3 regions of the Allorhizobium sp. Av2 genome follow, and region 1 is predicted to be linked to each of the others. Evidence: riboswitches for the same ligand, from Rfam matches in the RefSeq annotation. Region 1 holds a riboswitch; each other region holds the start of a gene.
What was found. A riboswitch is a leader RNA that binds a small molecule or an ion and turns the genes downstream of it on or off. The one in region 1 is predicted to bind cobalamin.
Positions count from the first base shown of each region.

Region 2: it holds a riboswitch for cobalamin, as region 1 does, so the genes downstream of both, FS819_RS08550 (hypothetical protein) here and bluB (5,6-dimethylbenzimidazole synthase) in region 1, are expected to answer to the same signal.
Region 3: it holds a riboswitch for cobalamin, as region 1 does, so the genes downstream of both, FS819_RS18265 (ABC transporter ATP-binding protein) here and bluB (5,6-dimethylbenzimidazole synthase) in region 1, are expected to answer to the same signal.

Region 1 covers NZ_CP192696.1:1,318,821-1,324,799, forward strand. Annotated here, with positions in the region: gene FS819_RS06385 (NAD+ synthase) at 1-611, shown strand, start outside; gene FS819_RS06390 (TolB family protein) at 617-1,450, shown strand; cobalamin riboswitch at 1,469-1,664, shown strand; gene bluB (5,6-dimethylbenzimidazole synthase) at 1,743-2,429, shown strand; gene FS819_RS06400 (bifunctional transcriptional activator/DNA repair enzyme AdaA) at 2,507-3,091, opposite strand; gene FS819_RS06405 (DMT family transporter) at 3,205-4,137, shown strand; gene FS819_RS06410 (methylated-DNA--[protein]-cysteine S-methyltransferase) at 4,134-4,640, shown strand; gene tyrS (tyrosine--tRNA ligase) at 4,722-5,978, opposite strand.
Region 2 covers NZ_CP192696.1:1,781,018-1,786,996, reverse strand. Annotated here, with positions in the region: gene trmFO (methylenetetrahydrofolate--tRNA-(uracil(54)-C(5))-methyltransferase (FADH(2)-oxidizing) TrmFO) at 1-1,179, opposite strand, end outside; gene FS819_RS08560 (DUF1127 domain-containing protein) at 1,333-1,476, opposite strand; gene FS819_RS08555 (hypothetical protein) at 1,933-2,391, shown strand; cobalamin riboswitch at 2,456-2,838, shown strand; gene FS819_RS08550 (hypothetical protein) at 2,982-3,281, shown strand; gene cobU (bifunctional adenosylcobinamide kinase/adenosylcobinamide-phosphate guanylyltransferase) at 3,286-3,813, shown strand; gene cobW (cobalamin biosynthesis protein CobW) at 3,817-4,890, shown strand; gene cobN (cobaltochelatase subunit CobN) at 4,894-5,979, shown strand, end outside.
Region 3 covers NZ_CP192697.1:43,140-49,118, forward strand. Annotated here, with positions in the region: gene FS819_RS18255 (FecCD family ABC transporter permease) at 1-163, opposite strand, end outside; gene FS819_RS18260 (ABC transporter substrate-binding protein) at 191-1,150, opposite strand; gene FS819_RS18265 (ABC transporter ATP-binding protein) at 1,173-1,973, opposite strand; cobalamin riboswitch at 2,109-2,324, opposite strand; gene FS819_RS18270 (amidohydrolase) at 2,511-3,947, opposite strand; gene FS819_RS18275 (hypothetical protein) at 4,082-4,360, opposite strand; gene glgA (glycogen synthase GlgA) at 4,357-5,832, opposite strand; gene FS819_RS18285 (DUF2934 domain-containing protein) at 5,934-5,979, opposite strand, start outside.

The sequences.
Region 1 (5,979 bases):
AGCCGGTAGAGGGCTTTCTCTCCAGCCTTGCCGATATGTTCGAGGGAACGGAAAGCGGCATTACCGAGGAAAACCTGCAAAGCCGCACCCGTGGCACTATCCTGATGGCGGTGTCCAACAAGTTCGGCTCGATGGTGGTAACCACGGGCAATAAATCGGAAATGTCGGTGGGCTATGCGACGCTCTACGGCGACATGAACGGCGGCTTCAATCCGATCAAGGACCTCTACAAGATGCAGGTCTATGCGCTGTCGGCTTGGCGCAATGGCCATGTGCCAGTGGGTGCGCTTGGCCCGGCGGGTGAGGTCATTCCGGCCAACATCATCTCCAAGGCCCCATCTGCCGAACTGCGCCCCGACCAGAAGGACCAGGACAGCCTGCCGCCCTATCCGGTGCTGGATGACATCTTGGAATGCCTGGTGGAAAAGGAAATGTCGGTGGACGAGATTTTGGCGCGCGGCCATGACATCGCCACCGTGCATCGCATCGAACACCTGCTTTATCTGGCCGAATACAAGCGCCGCCAGTCGGCTCCGGGCGTGAAGATCACCAAGAAAAACTTTGGCCGGGATCGCCGTTATCCGATTACCAATCGGTTCCGGGATCGCTAGCGGCAATGCGCAGCTCTGTCGAGATTTACAATATTGAGACCCGCCAGAGCCGCATTGTCTGGCAGACGGAACGTTTGGTGGAAGCGCCGAACTGGTCGCGGGATGGCGCCTCCCTGATCCTGAATGATGACGGGTTGATGTATCGCCTGCCTCTGGTCGGGCAGCCGGTGCCGGAAAAGATCGACACCGGCTTTGCCACCCGCTGCAACAATGACCACGGCCTTTCGCCGGATGGTCAATGGCTGGCGATCTGCGACAAGGTGCAGCACGGCAAAACCTGCCTCTACATCCTGCCAGCCGAAGGTGGCAAGCCGATCCAGATCACCGAAAACCTGCCCTCCTACTGGCATGGCTGGTCGCCGGATGGCGGAAGGGTGTGTTATTGCGGTATCCGCGACCAGGTCTTCGACATCTATACGATTTCGGTTGACGGCAGCGACGAGCGCCGCCTGACCCATGGCGAAGGCCGCAATGATGGGCCGGACTGGTCGGCGGATGGCGCGTGGATCTATTTCAACTCCAGCCGCAGCGGCACGATGCAGATCTGGCGCATTCGCCCGGATGGTACGGACGTACAGCGTCTGACGTATGACGGGCAGGGCGACTGGTTTCCCCATCCCTGTCCTGATAACCGCAAGGTGGTGTTCATTTCCTATGACGCCGATGTCTTCGATCACCCGCGCGATCTCCATGTCCGCATGCGTCTGATGGACATGGACGGCGGCAATGTCGAAACCCTGTTTGAGCTGTTTGGTGGGCAGGGGACGATCAATGTGCCTAGCTGGTCGCCGGACGGCCAGGAATTCGCCTATGTGCGGTATTTTCCGGCGATCGCCTAAGCATTGCCGCAGTCTGACAGTACCAGCCCTTTGTCAGGTGCCTGCATGTTTGCGGGAGAATCGGGAATGCGGTGAAATTCCGCAACGTGCCCAACGCTGTGAGGTGGATGGCTGACGCAAAGGGAAGAAATTCCCGACCCACTGGTGAGACCGGGAAGGGTGCGTTAGCCAGATGAAACCCAGTCAGAAGACCGGCCTGACATGATAGACGCATCTGCGCGGACGGCAGGTGCGTTTTGCTTGATCGCGATTCGCAAGGGATCGCGTGGGGCGCATTGTTGGGGACCAAACGATGCAGGACTTAGTGAACGATGCTCTGGTGTCCGCCGGAGCCTTTTCTGACGAAGAACGCGCCGCCGTCTACCGGGCCATCATGACCCGCCGCGACGTGCGCGATGAATTTTTAGCCGACCCAATCGACGATGACACGCTCTGGCGCATCCTCACCGCCGCCCACCACGCCCCCTCTGTCGGCTTCATGCAACCATGGAATTTCATCCTGGTGCGCGACGCTGACCGCCGCCAAGCCGTCTGGCAGGCTTTTTCCAAGGCCAATGACGAGGCGGCTGCGCTGTTTGAAGGCGAAAAAGCCACGCTTTACCGCAATCTGAAGCTGGAAGGGATTCTCAAAGCCCCACTCGGCATCTGCGTCACCTGCGATCCAGACCGCGCAGGCCCCGTGGTGCTAGGGCGAACCCATAACCCCCGCATGGACAGCTATTCCACCGTCTGCGCCATCCAGAACCTCTGGCTCGCCGCCCGCGCAGAAGGCATTGGCGTCGGCTGGGTCAGCATTTTTCACGATGCTGATTTGCGCGCCATTCTCAATATTCCAGACCGGATTGAGATTGTGGGGTGGCTGTGCCTTGGCCACGTTGCGGAGCTGTATGATGAGCCGGAATTGCAGGTGAAGGGGTGGCGTAAGCGGCTAGCGTTGGAGGATTTGGTGTTTGAGGAGGGGTGGAAGGGTGCCGGATGACGTGCATTTTGTAATATCGAATGCGATGAGGATATAGTGATGAACGCCCCAAGAAAGTTTAAATGATCGCAAAACTTCTATGAATTTTGCATCCGAGATGCTCGTTTGATGGCTGTTGGCGGGCGCTTATAGACCTCCTGAAAAACTGCATTAAAGCGTCTGAGGCTTGTGAAGCCGGATTGTAGAGCGATGTCAGTGATCGGCAGGTCCGTTTCGGTGATGAGGCGTTTTGCGCGTTGCACGCGGGCTGTTTTAGCCACCTGAATAGGGCTTGCTCCAAGATGTTTCTGGAACAGGCGGGTAAGATGTCGTGCGCCAACTCCGACGTGCTCGGCAAGCATTTCTACTGTTGCTTCTCGTGCATCAAGGGCTCCTTCCTCTCTTATAAGTCTGGCGGCTCTTTCCACAATCGTCGCACTTCCTTTCCAGGCAGGACAAAATGGCGCTGTTTCCGGCCGACAGCGCAAACAGGGCCTATAGCCCGCCAGTTCAGCCGCCGTTGCACTTGGCAGGAATTCGACGTTGCAGCGATAGGGTAGGCGCACGGGGCACACGCAACGGCAATACACCCCTGTGGTTCGAACGCCGATGAAGAATCGTCCGTCGAAATCTGGGTTACGTGCCAGCCATGCTTGCTCGCATATGGAAATATCCAAACTCATGGCTGGATATTATAGCAGTCTGGATACTCATAAAAGGACGGAGTCCGATTCCGGCGAGTAAGGGGCGTGAGATCGGATAGGTTTGCCCTGTTGCATCACGACAGGATCTTTATATGCAGAAAACAGAATCCATGGGCCTTTCAGACTGGGCTCTCCTTTTGTTTCTATCCGTTCTGTGGGGCGGTTCTTTCTTCTTTTCAAAGGTTGCCCTTTCTGAACTGCCGCCGTTTACTGTCGTTTTTGCGCGTGTGGCAATTGCGGCCTTGGCTTTGTATGTCTATCTGCGGGTAACGCGACAGGCCATTCCAACAGCCACGAAAATCTGGGTGGCTTTCTTCGGTATGGGGTTGTTGAACAATTTGATTCCGTTCAGCCTTCTCTTTTGGGGGCAGACGCAGATTGCCAGCGGCCTTGCTTCGATCCTGAATGCAACGACGCCAATCTTTTCGATTGTTGTGGCGCATTTCCTGACCGAAGAAGAACGGCTGGCACCCAATAAGGTCGCAGGCATCCTCTTTGGCTTCATGGGTGTTCTGGTGCTGATGTCCGGCAATGGCCTGTCATCACACGAGCTTTCGTTGCTGGCCCTGTTTGCCTGCCTTGGGGCTGCTCTATCCTACGGGTTTGCAGGTGTCTTTGGCCGCCGGTTTCGGCGCATGGGAATTACGCCAACGACAAGTGCCTTTGGCCAGACGACGGCGACGACCCTTATGATGATACCAATCGTTGCCTTTGTGGACGCGCCTTGGCACTTGGCAGCGCCGAGCGGTGGCGTCATCGCAGCGCTTCTGGGCTTGGGGCTGCTGTCCACCGCGCTGGCCTATATTATCTTTTTTCATATTCTCGCCGTGGGCGGCGCGATTAACAGTTCTCTGGTGACCTTGCTCATTCCTGTGAGCGCCATCGTTTTGGGAAGCGTGTTTCTGGGGGAGGTCTTAGCATTCAACCATTTCGCTGGCATGGCTTTGATTTTTATGGGCCTGATATCGATAGACGGTCGTTTGTTTCGATTGTTCGACAAAAGGAACGATGGGAGCCGCCAATGAAGAATGTTCGCTACACGTTTATGAATAGCCCGATAGGCAGCCTTCTTTTGGCGGGTGATGGTCGCAGACTATCCCGTATTGGTTTTCCAAGCGGCAAGGGCTTCATCAAGCCTAAACCGGAATGGGTGTTGGATGACGCCGCTTTCGAAGGCACGAAAGATCAGTTGCGGGCGTATTTTAATGGGACAAGGCAGGAATTTGATCTGCCGCTCGATCTGGAAGGGACCGATTTTCAACGTGACGTGTGGCAAGAACTGATACGAATTCCGTTTGGCATGACAATCAGTTACGGCGAGTTGGCACGCCGCATAGGTCGTTTATCAGCGAGCCGCGCGGTTGGGGCTGCAAATGGAGCCAATCCACTCCCGATTGTCATTCCCTGTCATAGGGTGATTGGTTCGAACGGAAGTTTGACGGGTTTTGGTGGTGGTCTTGATACGAAAAAGTGGCTTTTGACGCTTGAGAGAGCTGCCGTAGGGATTGATGAGCCACGGCTGCTTTGATGGTCTTTTCTCAGAAATTCCATCACATCTATAAACAATGAAAGCCCTCCGCACCCACAAAGGTACAGAGGGCTTATCACATCAAACCGGACGTACCAAAATATGCTTCTTCTTACCCAATGACAGCTTGATCACCCCATCAGCCGTCACTTCACCAGTGCCAATGCTTGCGCGCTCATCTGACACGCTTTGATCATTGATCTTCACGGCTCCGCCCTGCACATGACGGCGGGCTTCGCCGTTGGAGGCGGCGAGGCCGGCTTTGACGATCAGGGCGAGAAGGCCGATGCCTGCCTCAAGCTCGGCGCTAGCGACCTCGATGGAGGGCAGGTTGTCGGCCAGTGCGCCTTCCTCGAAGGTTTTGCGGGCCGTCTCAGTTGCTTCTTCGGCGGCTGCGCGGCCATGCAGGATGGCGGTAATTTCGGTGGCGAGGATTTTCTTCACCTCGTTGATTTCCGCACCACCCAGCGCCGACAATCTGGCGATCTCGTCCATCGGCAGCGTTGTGTAGAGCTTCAGGAAGCGGCTGACGTCAGCATCTTCCGTGTTGCGCCAATATTGCCAGAAATCATAGGCCGACAGCAGGTCGGCATTCAGCCACACAGCGCCGGTGGCCGACTTGCCCATCTTGGCACCGGAGGATGTCGTCAACAGTGGCGAGGTCAGCGCGTAGAGCTGCGGTGTGCCCATGCGGTGGCCAAGGTCAATACCGTTGATGATATTACCCCATTGGTCAGAACCACCCATTTGCAGGCGGCAGCCGTAGCGCTTGTTCAGCTCGACATAATCGTAGGCCTGGAGAATCATGTAGTTGAATTCCAGGAAGGACAGCGACTGTTCGCGGTCGAGGCGGGTCTTGACGCTCTCGAACGACAACATGCGGTTGACCGAGAAATGGCGGCCCACATCGCGCAAGAATTCGAGATAGTTCAGCCCACGCAACCATTCGGCATTGTTGAGCATCAATGCGCCGCCCTTGGGGCCCTTGTCGTAATCGAGGTAATGCGCGAAGCAGCGCTTGATCGAGGCAATATTGTCCTCGATCTTGTCCACGGTCATCAATTGACGGGCTTCTTCCTTGAAGGACGGATCGCCCACCATGCCAGTGCCGCCACCCATCAGAGAAATCGGCTGATGGCCGGTTGCCTGAAACCAGTGCAACATCATGATCTGAATGAGCGAGCCAGCATGCAGTGACGATGCCGTGGGATCATAGCCGATATAGGCGGTCACGGTTTCCTTCGACAACAGATCATCAAGGCCGGTTTCATCGGAAATCTGATGAATAAACCCGCGCTCATGCATTGTACGGAGGAAATCGGACTTGAACTTGGACATG
Region 2 (5,979 bases), 460 kb from region 1:
ACCGAGCGCCGTTGTCACCGGCGGCGGGCTATGGGCTTCGCCCTTGCGCTCGGCAGCAGCAAAGCGACCGGCCAGAAGACCGATGGAGGCGCTCTCGACATAGCCTTCGCAGCCGGTGATCTGCCCGGCAAAACGCAGGCCCGGTCTGCTCTTTAGGGAAAGAGACGGATCAAGCAGCACTGGTGAATGGATATAGGTATTGCGGTGCAGGCCACCCAGCCGGGCGAATTCGGCGTTTTCCAGACCGGGGATCATCCGAAAAATCTCGGCCTGGGCGCCGTAGCGCAGCTTGGTCTGGAAGCCGACCATATTATAGAGCGTGCCCAACGCATTATCCTGGCGCAGCTGCACGACGGCATAGGCTTTCACGGTAGGGTTATGGGAATTGGTCAGCCCCATCGGCTTCATCGGTCCATGGCGCAGGGTTTCACGCCCGCGTTCTGCCATGACTTCGATGGGCAGGCAGCCGTCGAAATAGGGTGTGCCTTCCCATTCCTTGAAGCCGACTGCGTCACCGGCAATCAATGCATCGATGAAGGCGTTATACTGGGCCTCGTCCAGCGGGCAGTTGATGTAATCCTTACCCGTACCGCCCGGGCCAACCTTGTCATAGCGCGACTGATACCAGCAGATATCCATATTGATGCTGTCACGGTGGACGATGGGGGCGATGGCGTCGAAAAAGGCAAGCGCGTCCTCGCCGGTTTCAGCGCGGATGGCCTCGGCCAGTGCCGGTGATGTCAGCGGACCGCTGGCGATGATGCTGAGATCCCAATCGCGCGGCGGCAGGCCGGTGATTTCCTCGCGCACCACGGTTACGAGCGGGTGAGCTTGCAGCGCCTGCGTCACGGCCTCGGCAAAGCCGTCCCTGTCAACGGCAAGCGCGCCACCCGCCGGTACCTGATGACGGTCGGCGCAGGCCATGATCAACGAGCCGGCCAGCCGCATTTCCGCATGGATAACCCCGACCGCATTGGCGGTGGCATCGTCGGAGCGGAAGGAATTGGAGCAGACAAGCTCAGCAAGGCTATCGGTCTTATGGGCGTCGGTGCCGCGAAGGCCGCGCATCTCATGAAGAATGACCGGCACGCCCGCCTCAGCGATCTGCCATGCGGCTTCGGAGCCAGCCAGCCCGCCGCCAATGATGTGAATAGGGGAATAGGAGTTGTTGTCTGTCATGGCGGCTGCTTATCACGCCTTGCCGCCGCTTCCAATCTTGAACAGAGCAAATTGCACTTTGGAGATGCAAGCTTGGTTTGGAGAGTTAGAAATAGAAAACGGCGCCAAAAGCGCCGTTCGAACATTCAATTCAAATTTTAAAACCGGATCCGATTAACGGAACGAACGGTTGGCAATGTGACGGATGTCGTAACGGGTGATGCCGATATCGGACAGGGTCTGGTTCGACAGGCCGCCCAGTTCGGACAGAGTGCGGCGATAGCTAATCCAGTTTTTAGCAATGCGGATCGGGTTCATGACATTTCCTCGAGATCTTGTTTGCTGATCCGGCGGTCTCTCCCGCCTCAGCTGTTGACATGCTTATACATCGGGGAAAGCATTTGTGGCAGTGCAATAAATGGGCGACTGCTATGCGTTTGTGCAGATTCATGGCTATTTATTGTGCTTCGGCTAAGATTTGAGCTTGATCTTGGCGCGCTCAAAGCAGGCCTTTTCCGGGTGAAATTCTCACCATTGAGAGGGTGTGGAGTTGTCGACCTTCAGGCACAAGACGGTCCTATAATGGCTTTGTTTAAGAAGAAGCCAGCGCATATTTTCTTTTGCGCAACATTCCCTGCTTTGTGGTCAGCAAAAGGCGGCATAATTCGTCAAAACGCCCTCATTACGTCTATCTCCGTTGCGGACTTATGGCATAAGCTTGCGGCAAGCTCTGGCTTTGATGGTCCGTGCCATATCTTTGTGCGGAGTTTGACCTTGCTGCGGTATTTGCGCGTTTTTGCCTTTCTATCGATCTGCATGGCACTTGCCGGGTGCATGACCGGGCTGTTTCAATCAGCGCCGAAGAAGTTTTACTATGATATTCGCGCGGTCACCGTGCTGGCGGGTCCGAAAGTGCCGTTGGCCTTGGTGCAGGGCGTGGAGCGGCGACTGTCTTCTGCCGTTGCTGCCACGGTGCGCAGCGAGGTTCTGCCGCGGGTGATTCTGACGGTCAGGGTCGAGACGATGGCAAGTGGGCTGGGGCTGGACAAGCAGCACAATGAAGCCGAGATCAAAGTCAGCGCTGCCTCGGTTGAAACCGGTGATGTGGTCGCTCAGGGCGCGTTCAAGGTGCTGACCATTACCAATGATCAGACGCTTGGCCCTGAAAGCCTGGCGGAAGAAATTTCAGCCCGGATCCGCTCGCTGTTTTCCCTGACCGCGCCAAAACTATAGCGGGTACCAAGACACGAGAGAGCGATGGCTGATGGCTTGCAGATTGACTTCAAACCTCATTCTGCTAACCCTAGAGGCGGATGGTTTTCGGCCTGAAGAGATTGAGGCTGGAAAGCAAAAGGGAATGCGAAGGCGTGGACCCAGACAGGGCATGCCAAACGCAGCCGACCCCGCGACTGTAGAACAGCGAGGGTTTTCAATCCGGTTTTGAAGATCCTTGCATGGCGGGCCGCGTGGTGTGGCCGGTGCGGTGAGCGGATAGGCCGGAAAAGCCACTGGAGTGGCAAAGCGATCTGCCGGGGTTGGACGCCTCTTTATCTACGAATCGTCCGCCTTTTCGATTTTGCCGTGGACTCCGGGAAGGTGAGGAAAATCTGCGAACTGGTGCCGTGATGGTACCGGTTTGACGCTGTGAGCCAGGAGACCTGCCGTCCGTGACGGGCTTTACGCCCAATTGGGGGAGAGATCCCCGACGCCAGCACGGAGGTTGTCGTGGCGCAACAGATTGATCGCGGGCCTTTTAGGCTCCGCTTCACGGTCATTTGGCCGTTTTGTATTACGCCGCCTGCGCCCAATGGAGGCAGGTCATTATGACGCTCGTGTCATCACGCAGCATAGGTGCGGCCTTAGCGCTGCTTGTGCTGGCGGCGCTGGTTTTTGCGCTGCTGCCCTTTTCCCGTCATGCGCCCTCTGGCCCTTCTGAGCGGCCTGCTCAACAGCAATTCCAGGCGCCACCGGGTTCCAATTCCACCTTTGGCGGGGCGCTGTCGCAGCCAAGGCCGGATGTGCGGTCTTCTGCGCCATCCGCTACCGATGTGGCCCCATCCGCATGGCCGGGCTTTGTGCCGCGTTCCAGCGGGCTCTATACGCCGCCAACGGGTGGAAACTGACTCCATGGCAGACACAGTTTCGAAACGTGTCTTCGTTCTCGGAGGCGCGCGGTCCGGCAAGTCGCATTTTGCCGAACAACTTTGTGCAGAGACCGGCCTGGAGCGTCATTATCTCGCGACCGGGCGGGCCTGGGACGAGGAAATGCGCGCCCGGATCGACCAGCATCAGCAGGATCGTGGCGGCCTTTGGGTGACGCATGAAGAGCCCCTGGCGCTGGTGGACACGCTTAGGCATATCGATGCGCCAGGCCGGGTGGTGCTGGTCGATTGCCTGACGCTCTGGGTGACCAATCTGATGATGGAGGAGGGGCGCGACATGGCTGCTGAGGCGGCGGCCCTTGCGGATCTGCTGCCCCGGCTTTCCGCCTCCATCGTGCTTGTTTCCAATGAAGTCGGCCTTGGCATTGTGCCGGAAAACCGCATGGCGCGCCATTTCCGCGACCATGCCGGGCGGCTTCATCAATTGATCGCGGCAAGCGCTGACGAGGTTTATTTCGTCGCGGCTGGCCTGCCCCTGAAAATGAAAGGCTGAACAATGTTGCAACAGAAAATTCCCGTCACTGTGATCACCGGCTTTCTCGGCGCTGGTAAGACAACCATCATCCGCAATATGCTGATGAACGCGGGTGGTAAGAAAATCGCGTTGATCATTAACGAGTTTGGCGATCTGGGTGTGGATGGCGAAGTACTGAAAGGTTGCGGCGCCGAGACTTGCACCGAGGACGACATTATCGAACTGACGAATGGCTGCATCTGCTGCACCGTTGCCGATGATTTCGTGCCGACCATGCAAAAGCTGCTGGCACGGGATGTCTTGCCCGACCATATCGTCATCGAGACCTCCGGCCTTGCTTTGCCGCAGCCGCTGGTGGCCGCCTTCAACTGGCCTGACATCCGCACCCGCGTTACCGTGGATGGCGTTGTAACGGTGGTCGATAGTGCCGCTGTCGCCGCTGGCCGGTTTGCCGATGACCACGACCGGATCGATGCCCAGCGCGCCGCCGATGACAGTCTCGATCATGAAAGCCCGATCGAGGAGCTGTTCGAGGATCAGCTGACCTGCGCCGACATGATCGTTCTCAACAAGACTGATCTGCTCGATGCCGATGGCCTCGCCAAAGTGCGAACCGATGTGACCGCCCGGATGAGCCGCAAGCCGACCCTGATCGAGGCGAAGAATGGCGATGTGCCGGTTATGGTGCTGCTTGGCATCGGTGCCGGCTCGGAAGCCGATATCGACAATCGCAAATCCCATCACGAGCTGGAGCATGAGGCGCTGCATGCGAGCGGCGAGGCGCATGACCATCATCACGATCACGATGAATTTGACAGTTTTGTCGTCGATCTGCCGCAGGTGCGCGAGCCGGACCGCTTTGTCGATGGCTTGAAGACCGTGATCGAAGCGCATGACGTGCTGCGGCTGAAAGGCTTCGTGGATGTGCCGGGCAAGCCGATGCGGCTGGTGGTACAGGCGGTCGGCAACCGCATCGACCAATATTATGACCGGCCCTGGGCGTCGGGCGAGCAACGGACGACGCGACTGGTGGTGATTGGCCTGCATGATCTCGACCAATCGGCGATTGCCGATGCCATCCGGGCGGCAGCGTAAGCCATGCATCTTCTGCTTGCCCAGCAAGGCTCGATTAGCGACGGGGATGACGCGATAGACCTTGGCCAGACGCCAGGGGATATCCTGTTTCTGTCCGCCGCCGATACCGAGCTGTCCGCCATCGCGGCGGCGCTAGCGCGGCAAGCCGAGACCGCGACATGGCGGCTGGCCAGCCTGATGGCGCTGAAACATCCGATGTCGGTCGATACCTATATCGAGCGCACGGCCCGCCATGCGAAACTGATCGTGGTCAGGGCGCTGGGTGGGGCCAGCTATTTTCATTATGCGCTGGAAGCGCTGCACGCCTGCGCCCGCCGCCATGGGATAAAAATTGTCGTTCTGCCCGGCGACGACAAGCCGGATGCCGGGCTGGAGGCTTTTTCAAACCTGGATGCCTCGGATCTATCGGCGCTTTGGGCCTATCTGATTGAGGGCGGCGATAGCAATGCCAGTCACTTCGTCTCCTACGCGCAGGCGCTGCTGACCAATGCACCAAAACCGCAAGAGGCCTTGCCGTTGTTGAAGGCCGGGCTGTGGTGGCCGGGGCGAGGGACGATTGACGTTCAGGCATGGCAGGTGCTTGCAGGTGATGGGCCAATTGTCGCCCTTTGCTTTTACCGCGCCCTTGTCCAGAGCGGCGAGACCGCGCCGGTTGAGGCGATGATTGAGGCGCTGCAAGCGCAGGGCCTGCGGGCCTTGCCGGTGTTTGTCGCCAGTCTGAAGGATGCCGTTTGCGTTGAGACGCTGCGGATGATTTTTAACCAGGCCGCTCCAGATGTGGTGGTCAACACGACAGGTTTTGCCGTTTCCGTTCCGGGTGCCGATGCGCCCTCGACCGTGCTGGACGAACAGGGTGCGGTGGTCTTGCAGGCGCTGTTTTCCTCGTCGCCACGCTCCGTCTGGGACGCATCGATGCAAGGGCTGAGCGCCCGTGATCTCGCCATGAATGTTGCCCTGCCGGAGGTGGATGGGCGGGTGTTGACCCGCGCCGTTTCCTTCAAATCCGCTGCCCGCTACGATGCGCGGGTGGAAACCACCTTGGTCAGCCATGCGCCGGACCAAGGCCGCATGGCGTTCGTCGCCAGTCTG
Region 3 (5,979 bases), on a different replicon from region 1:
AGACGATGCTCACCCGCCCCGCTGGCCAATCCACCGGAAAACTTCCCGGGACCAGGTGATTGGCGAGGATCTTCCAGACGGTGGCAACAGGAATGGGAGCCGCACCCAGTGAAATACCGGCACTGACGACGACGATGATCGTCAGAACCAGCAGGATCGGCACACATATACGTCTAATGAAAGTCAAGACTTACAGACTTTGCGGATGAAAGGCTTGGGCCAGACGGGCGATGGCATCGATATTGCGCGGTCCCGGGGTTGCCTCGACATAGTCAAGCACAACGAAACGATCATTTTTCACAGCGTCGATATTCTGGAAGGCCGGGTTATGCTTCATATAATCGATCTTCTGCTGCGCGGTCACTTCGCCATAGTTAACGATGATAATCACCTGCGGATTCCGCTCGATCACCGGTTCCCATGACACTTCCGTCCAGCTTTTCTGCACGTCATCCATTATATTGACGCCGCCAGCGGCTTCGATCATCGCTGTCGGAATCCCGAAGCGGCCTGATGTGAACGGCTTTTGTTCACCGGAATCATAGACAAAAACGGTTGCGGGCTTGTCGGTTGGACTGATTTTGGCCTGGATTTTCGCCAATTGATGACGATAGCCTGCAACCAATGCCTCTGCCCTGTCTTGGACACGGAATATTCGCCCCAAGTTGATGAGGTCAACGAACATATCGTCCATGGTCGGCTTGGCCTTGGCCATGATATGAATGCAGCTTTCCGTCAGTTCATAGACCTTGATGCCCAATGGGCTGAGCGTATCCGGTGTCACCTCGCCGCCGACCTTCATGCCATAATTCCAGCCAGCGAAATAGAAATCCGCATTGGCATTGAGCAGGACTTCCTTGCTCGGATATTTCGGCGATAGTTCCGGCAATTGGCTGACGCCGTCGCGCAATTTTTCGTCCAGCGTCTTCCAGCCGGAGACCCCGGTATAGCCGACCATATGGTCCTGTAATTTCAGCGCCAGCATCATTTCGGTCAGGTTGACGTCATTGGAAACGGCGCGTTGCGGGGCTGTATCAAAGGTAACCTCACGGTTACAGCTCTTGACGGTCACGGGTTCCGCTGCGGCTGCGGTGAGATTGACTGCTGCAAGAAAGGTTGAGAGCACGAAAGTGAGAAGTACGTTTTTCATAAATGGTCCAATGGGTTGCGGATCAGGCACTGAGCGCGAAGGAAAAATTGCGGGTTGCGCCGCCATCCAGGCTGTGGACATGGGTTTGAACGGTGAAGGCTGCGGACAGATGGTCTGCGGTCAGGACATCGTGCGGACAGCCCTCGGCAATCATCTGTCCGTCCTTCAGGATAATTGCTCTCGTGGCAAAGCCTGCGGCAAGATTGATGTCATGCAGCGTGGTCACGATGGTGATGCCGAGACCACGCAGCAGATCGAGAATTTCCAACTGGTTGCGAATATCGAGATGGTTGGATGGCTCATCCAGAATGAGCAATTGCGGGTCTTGCGCCAGCGCCCTTGCGACGAGAACGCGTTGCTTTTCGCCGCCTGACAAAGTCGCAAAATCACGTCGCGCCAGATCGGTGACATGGAGGTGATCCATGGCATGCAGCGCTCTGGCTTTGTCGTCTCCGGTACCCTGCGACCTTTTCCATGCGCTTTTCTGCCAGGGAATTCGGCCCATCATGACGATATCTTCGACGGTAAAAGGGAAATCTGCCGGCATTTCCTGGACTACGACTGCGATCCGGCGGGCAACCGTCCGCGGATCGATTGTCCATAGATCCTGCCCGTCGAGCAGCACCCTGCCCTCACTGGGGCGCACGGCACGATAAAGGCAGCGCAGCAGCGATGTCTTGCCAGCTCCATTCGGGCCGATAATGGCCAGACGCTCACCAGCGGCAAGCGTAAAATCTACGTTTTTTATCAGAGATCGCGCGCCCGTTGGCCCATAGCTGAGCCCCCTCACCTCAAGCGAGGCACCATGACCATCACAGCTCATGCAGGAGCCTGCATCGGTAGACCGGACATCAGGCGTGCCGCGCCTCGGGCCGGATCGTCTGAACAAGGAAAGGATGGCCACGCCTCTCGGCGGACCTGAAGTCTTATCGCTGCCATCGGAACACCCCGTCCGTTGCGGTTGAACATCTAAATGGCAGGTCTCCTGGCTTGCGGGTCGCTGTTGGCCTGCGCCTTCCCGGCTTATCGCCAGTGGCATCGTGCAGGCCCACTCGCCGCTTACAGTTGCGGGGGCAGCCACGGTTTCGGTCCCTGTTGGGTAAGCCTCACCGTATTCCCTTTTCAGCCGCAGCCTTCTTTGCAAAGCCACAGCACCATTTGGATCTATCACTGACATGGGTTGCGGTTCCGCACAAGTCCGTTTTCAAACTATATCGATATCATGGTTTTGTTATAACGTTACATAAAGAACGTCAAGCTAAATACCTTGGATTTGTCCGGTCGGCTTGGTGCCACGCCGAACAAATCCGGGAAAGCTTTAAGGAGGCAGACCGTTGAAAGTGACCCTGGATACGGGTTCTTACTTACGGCCACCCATTTCAACGATTGGCGGTTCGGCGTCGGTAGGCAAGGGGCTTTGATAGGGCTGGCCCTTACGACGGGCGACGAGATCGGCAAGAGCAGCTTCGCGTAATTGTTCGCTTTCAAAGGCGGCGCGGCCCGTGGCGGCCATGACCTTTGCCGCCGCGATCATGCCCTTGTGCGCCAGCGGACTTTTCCCCTGCGTCACCAATTGCCAGGTATGGAACGGTGTGCCGATGGCGCAGGTTGGCCCATCGGCCTGGACGGTTGGCACCACCCAGCTGACATCGCCGACATCGGTTGACCCTGTCAGCAGCGGCGTGCGGTCATGGGCGGGCAGAATGAAATCGGCAAGCGGGATATCGCGTTCCGGCAGCCCCTCGAAACGCCAGGGCGCCGACTTTTCTTCCGGCGTCAACACGGCGCGGATCGTTTCGGCAAAAGCTCGGTCCGCCGCATCAAAAGGTGGTGGGCCGAGTTCTTCCCAGGCCTCCTGCATGGCCGCCATCAGCGGACCATTGGTCAGCACGTTGGAAACGGCGCTGATCACCTGTGTTTCCAGCCGGGTCTCGGTCATCAATGCCGCGCCCTCGCCAATTTTCTTGACCCGCTCCACAAGGGTCTTCATGCCTTGCAGTTCCGGGGCGCGGATCAGATAGCGAACCTTGGCATAGGCCTGTACGACATTTGGCGAAATACCACCCGCATCGAGAATGGCGGCGTGTACGCGGCAATCGGATGGCATGTGTTCGCGCATATAATTGACGCCGACGCTCATCAGTTCCACCGCGTCGAGAGCGCTGCGCCCCAGATCGGGGTTTGATCCGGCATGGGCCGCCCTTCCCCGGAAAGTGAAATCGACACGGGAATTTGCAAGCGAGGTGGTGCGCTGTACGCCAGCGAAGGAATTCGGGTGCCAACTGATGGCGATATCGACGCCTTCGAACGCCCCTGCCCTGACCATAAAGGCCTTGGCGGCTCCGCCCTCTTCGGCTGGGCAACCATAATAGCGCACCCGACCGGGCAAGCCTTTTTCTTTCAACCAGTCTTTCAGGGCAGCGGCGGCCAAGAGAGCTGCGGAGCCGAGCAGGTTGTGGCCGCAGCCATGGCCGTTACCACCTGCGGCAATTGGCTTATGTTCAGCGACGCCCGCTTCCTGGCTGAGCCCGGACAGGGCATCATATTCGCCCAGAAACGCAATGATGGGACCGCCCTCCCCTGCTTCGCCCATCACGGCTGTTGGGATTCCGGCCAATTTTTCGCTGACGCGAAATCCCTCCGCCTTCAGCATGGCGACATGCTCTGCGACGGACGATTCTTCCATGTAGCAGGTTTCCGGCATGCCCCAGATCCGGTCGCTCAAGGCGATAAAGTCAGGCGTCTTGGTATCGATGATCGACCAAAGTGAGGCGGATGAATTGGGGGAAACGGTCATGGGGTACCTTTGACAATAAACACCCGCCAACCATAAAAGCTTGGCGCTCAGCAGCAAGCTTTTATCCGCTGTTTTACCAGGCAAGTCGATTTTGTGATGGAAAGTTAGTCATTCGGAAGGCCTACTCTTCTGCTTCAGGAGAGCGGTTCTGTGCGTGTGTCTGCCGCGCGGGCCTTGGCTGCCTGAAGAATATCGCGGGTTTCGCGCGCCTTGGCAGCAGCTTCGGAAAGCGCCCGGTTTGGAACCGCGCCGGGATCTTCCTGTCCGTCGCTAAGGTGGCTTTCCTGTTCGAGACTACGGATCAGATCCTTGAAGGCCTCAGGTCCTTGCAGGCTTGCCGTCAGAAGTGAAATCAGCAATTCGCGGTGGGCGTTGATACGCCCCCGCATGGTTTCCGGCGTTGAGTCCGTCATGAATGCAGGCTCCGAGCCAGCTTGGTCCGCGCCGGGATACGGCGATGAGTGACGGCATTATAAAGGGCGGCATATTGTTCGGCGCTGCGCTCCCAACTGTAATGTGCCCGCATGGCCTGAAGCTGCAACCGCCGCCAATGGCGGGGTACGGCATAGGCGTCCAACGCCCGACGAAGCGCGTGGCGCAGACCGTCGGTGGTGATCTGGTCAAACTGGAAACCGGTTGCCGCCTTGGCAGACATTGCTGCGTCATTGGCATCGATAATGGTTTCTGCCAGCCCACCAGTACGTGACACCACCGGCACACAGCCATAGCGCAGAGCATAAAGCTGGGTCAGGCCGCAGGGTTCGAAACGCGAGGGCTGAATGATGGAATCGGCACCACCGTGAATGCGATGCGCGGTTTCCTCATCATAGCCGATCTTGACGGCCATGCGGCCAGGAAAACGCTGTGCAGTCTCGATCAGCGCCTGTTCCAGCGCGCGATCCCCCTGCCCGAGCACGATCAGCTTACCGCCGCCATCGATGATCTCGCTGGCGGCTTCCGCCAGCATATCCATGCCTTTTTGCCATGTGATACGGGTAATGGCGGCAAACAGCGGACCGTCATCGTTGTCGAGGCCAAACTGGTTTTGCAAATCCACCTTATTCAACCGCTTGAGGCCGATGGTTTTCTGGTCAAAGCGGGAGAACAGATGCGGATCGGTGGCCGGGTTCCAGATTTCCGGATCGATCCCATTGACGATACCGCGCAGCTTGTCCTTGCGCTGCTTGAGAACGCCTTCAAGGCCCATGCCAAAGCGCGGCGAAAGGATTTCCCGGGCATAGGTCGGGCTGACGGCGGTGATCATGCTTGACGTCATCAGACCACCCTTCAGATAGCTGATATCGCCATAATACTCCATGCAGTCCGTTGACATCACGCTTGGCGGCAGTCCAATCGAGGGCAGCAGGGCGGCGTTGAACTGGCCCTGGAATGCGAGATTGTGAATGGTCAAAACCACAGGCGTCGTGCAATCCATGTGCCGCAGGTAGACGGAGGTGAGAGCGGTTTGCCAGTCATGGGTGTGAACGACATCGGGAACCCAGCCTGGCAGGCTACCGGCTGCAATTTCGGCTGCTGCCAGAGACAGGACCGCAAATCGCTTCCAATTGTCATGATGGTCAAGGCAGTTCTCGTCCACATAAGGGCCACCCGGCCGGTCGAACAATTGCGGCGCATCGAGTATGAAAAGGTCGAGGCCGTGGATGCTGGCGGCGTAAAGCGCTGCGGATTCGCCAAGGAGATCTTCGAACACCAAAAGCGGCGGCTGGTCCCGGATCAATCTGCGGACATTGCTATAGCCTGGAATCAACGTCCGCGTGGCTACACCAAAATTGGCGAGCGCCTTTGGCAGAGCGCCCGTGACATCGCCGAGACCGCCAGTTTTGACGAGTGGAAAAATTTCCGAGGTGACGGAGAGCGAACGCAGACTCTGATCGATGACATTGCCTTTCTGCATGCGTTGCGGAAGGCAGCGGATTCCAGCCGCAGCGATCGCCGTGTCCTGTCGGTCTGAAAAAACAGGTGCCATCAGATTATCTTTCGCTTGCGTTTCGTCGCTGCGGCAGGTTTTGGA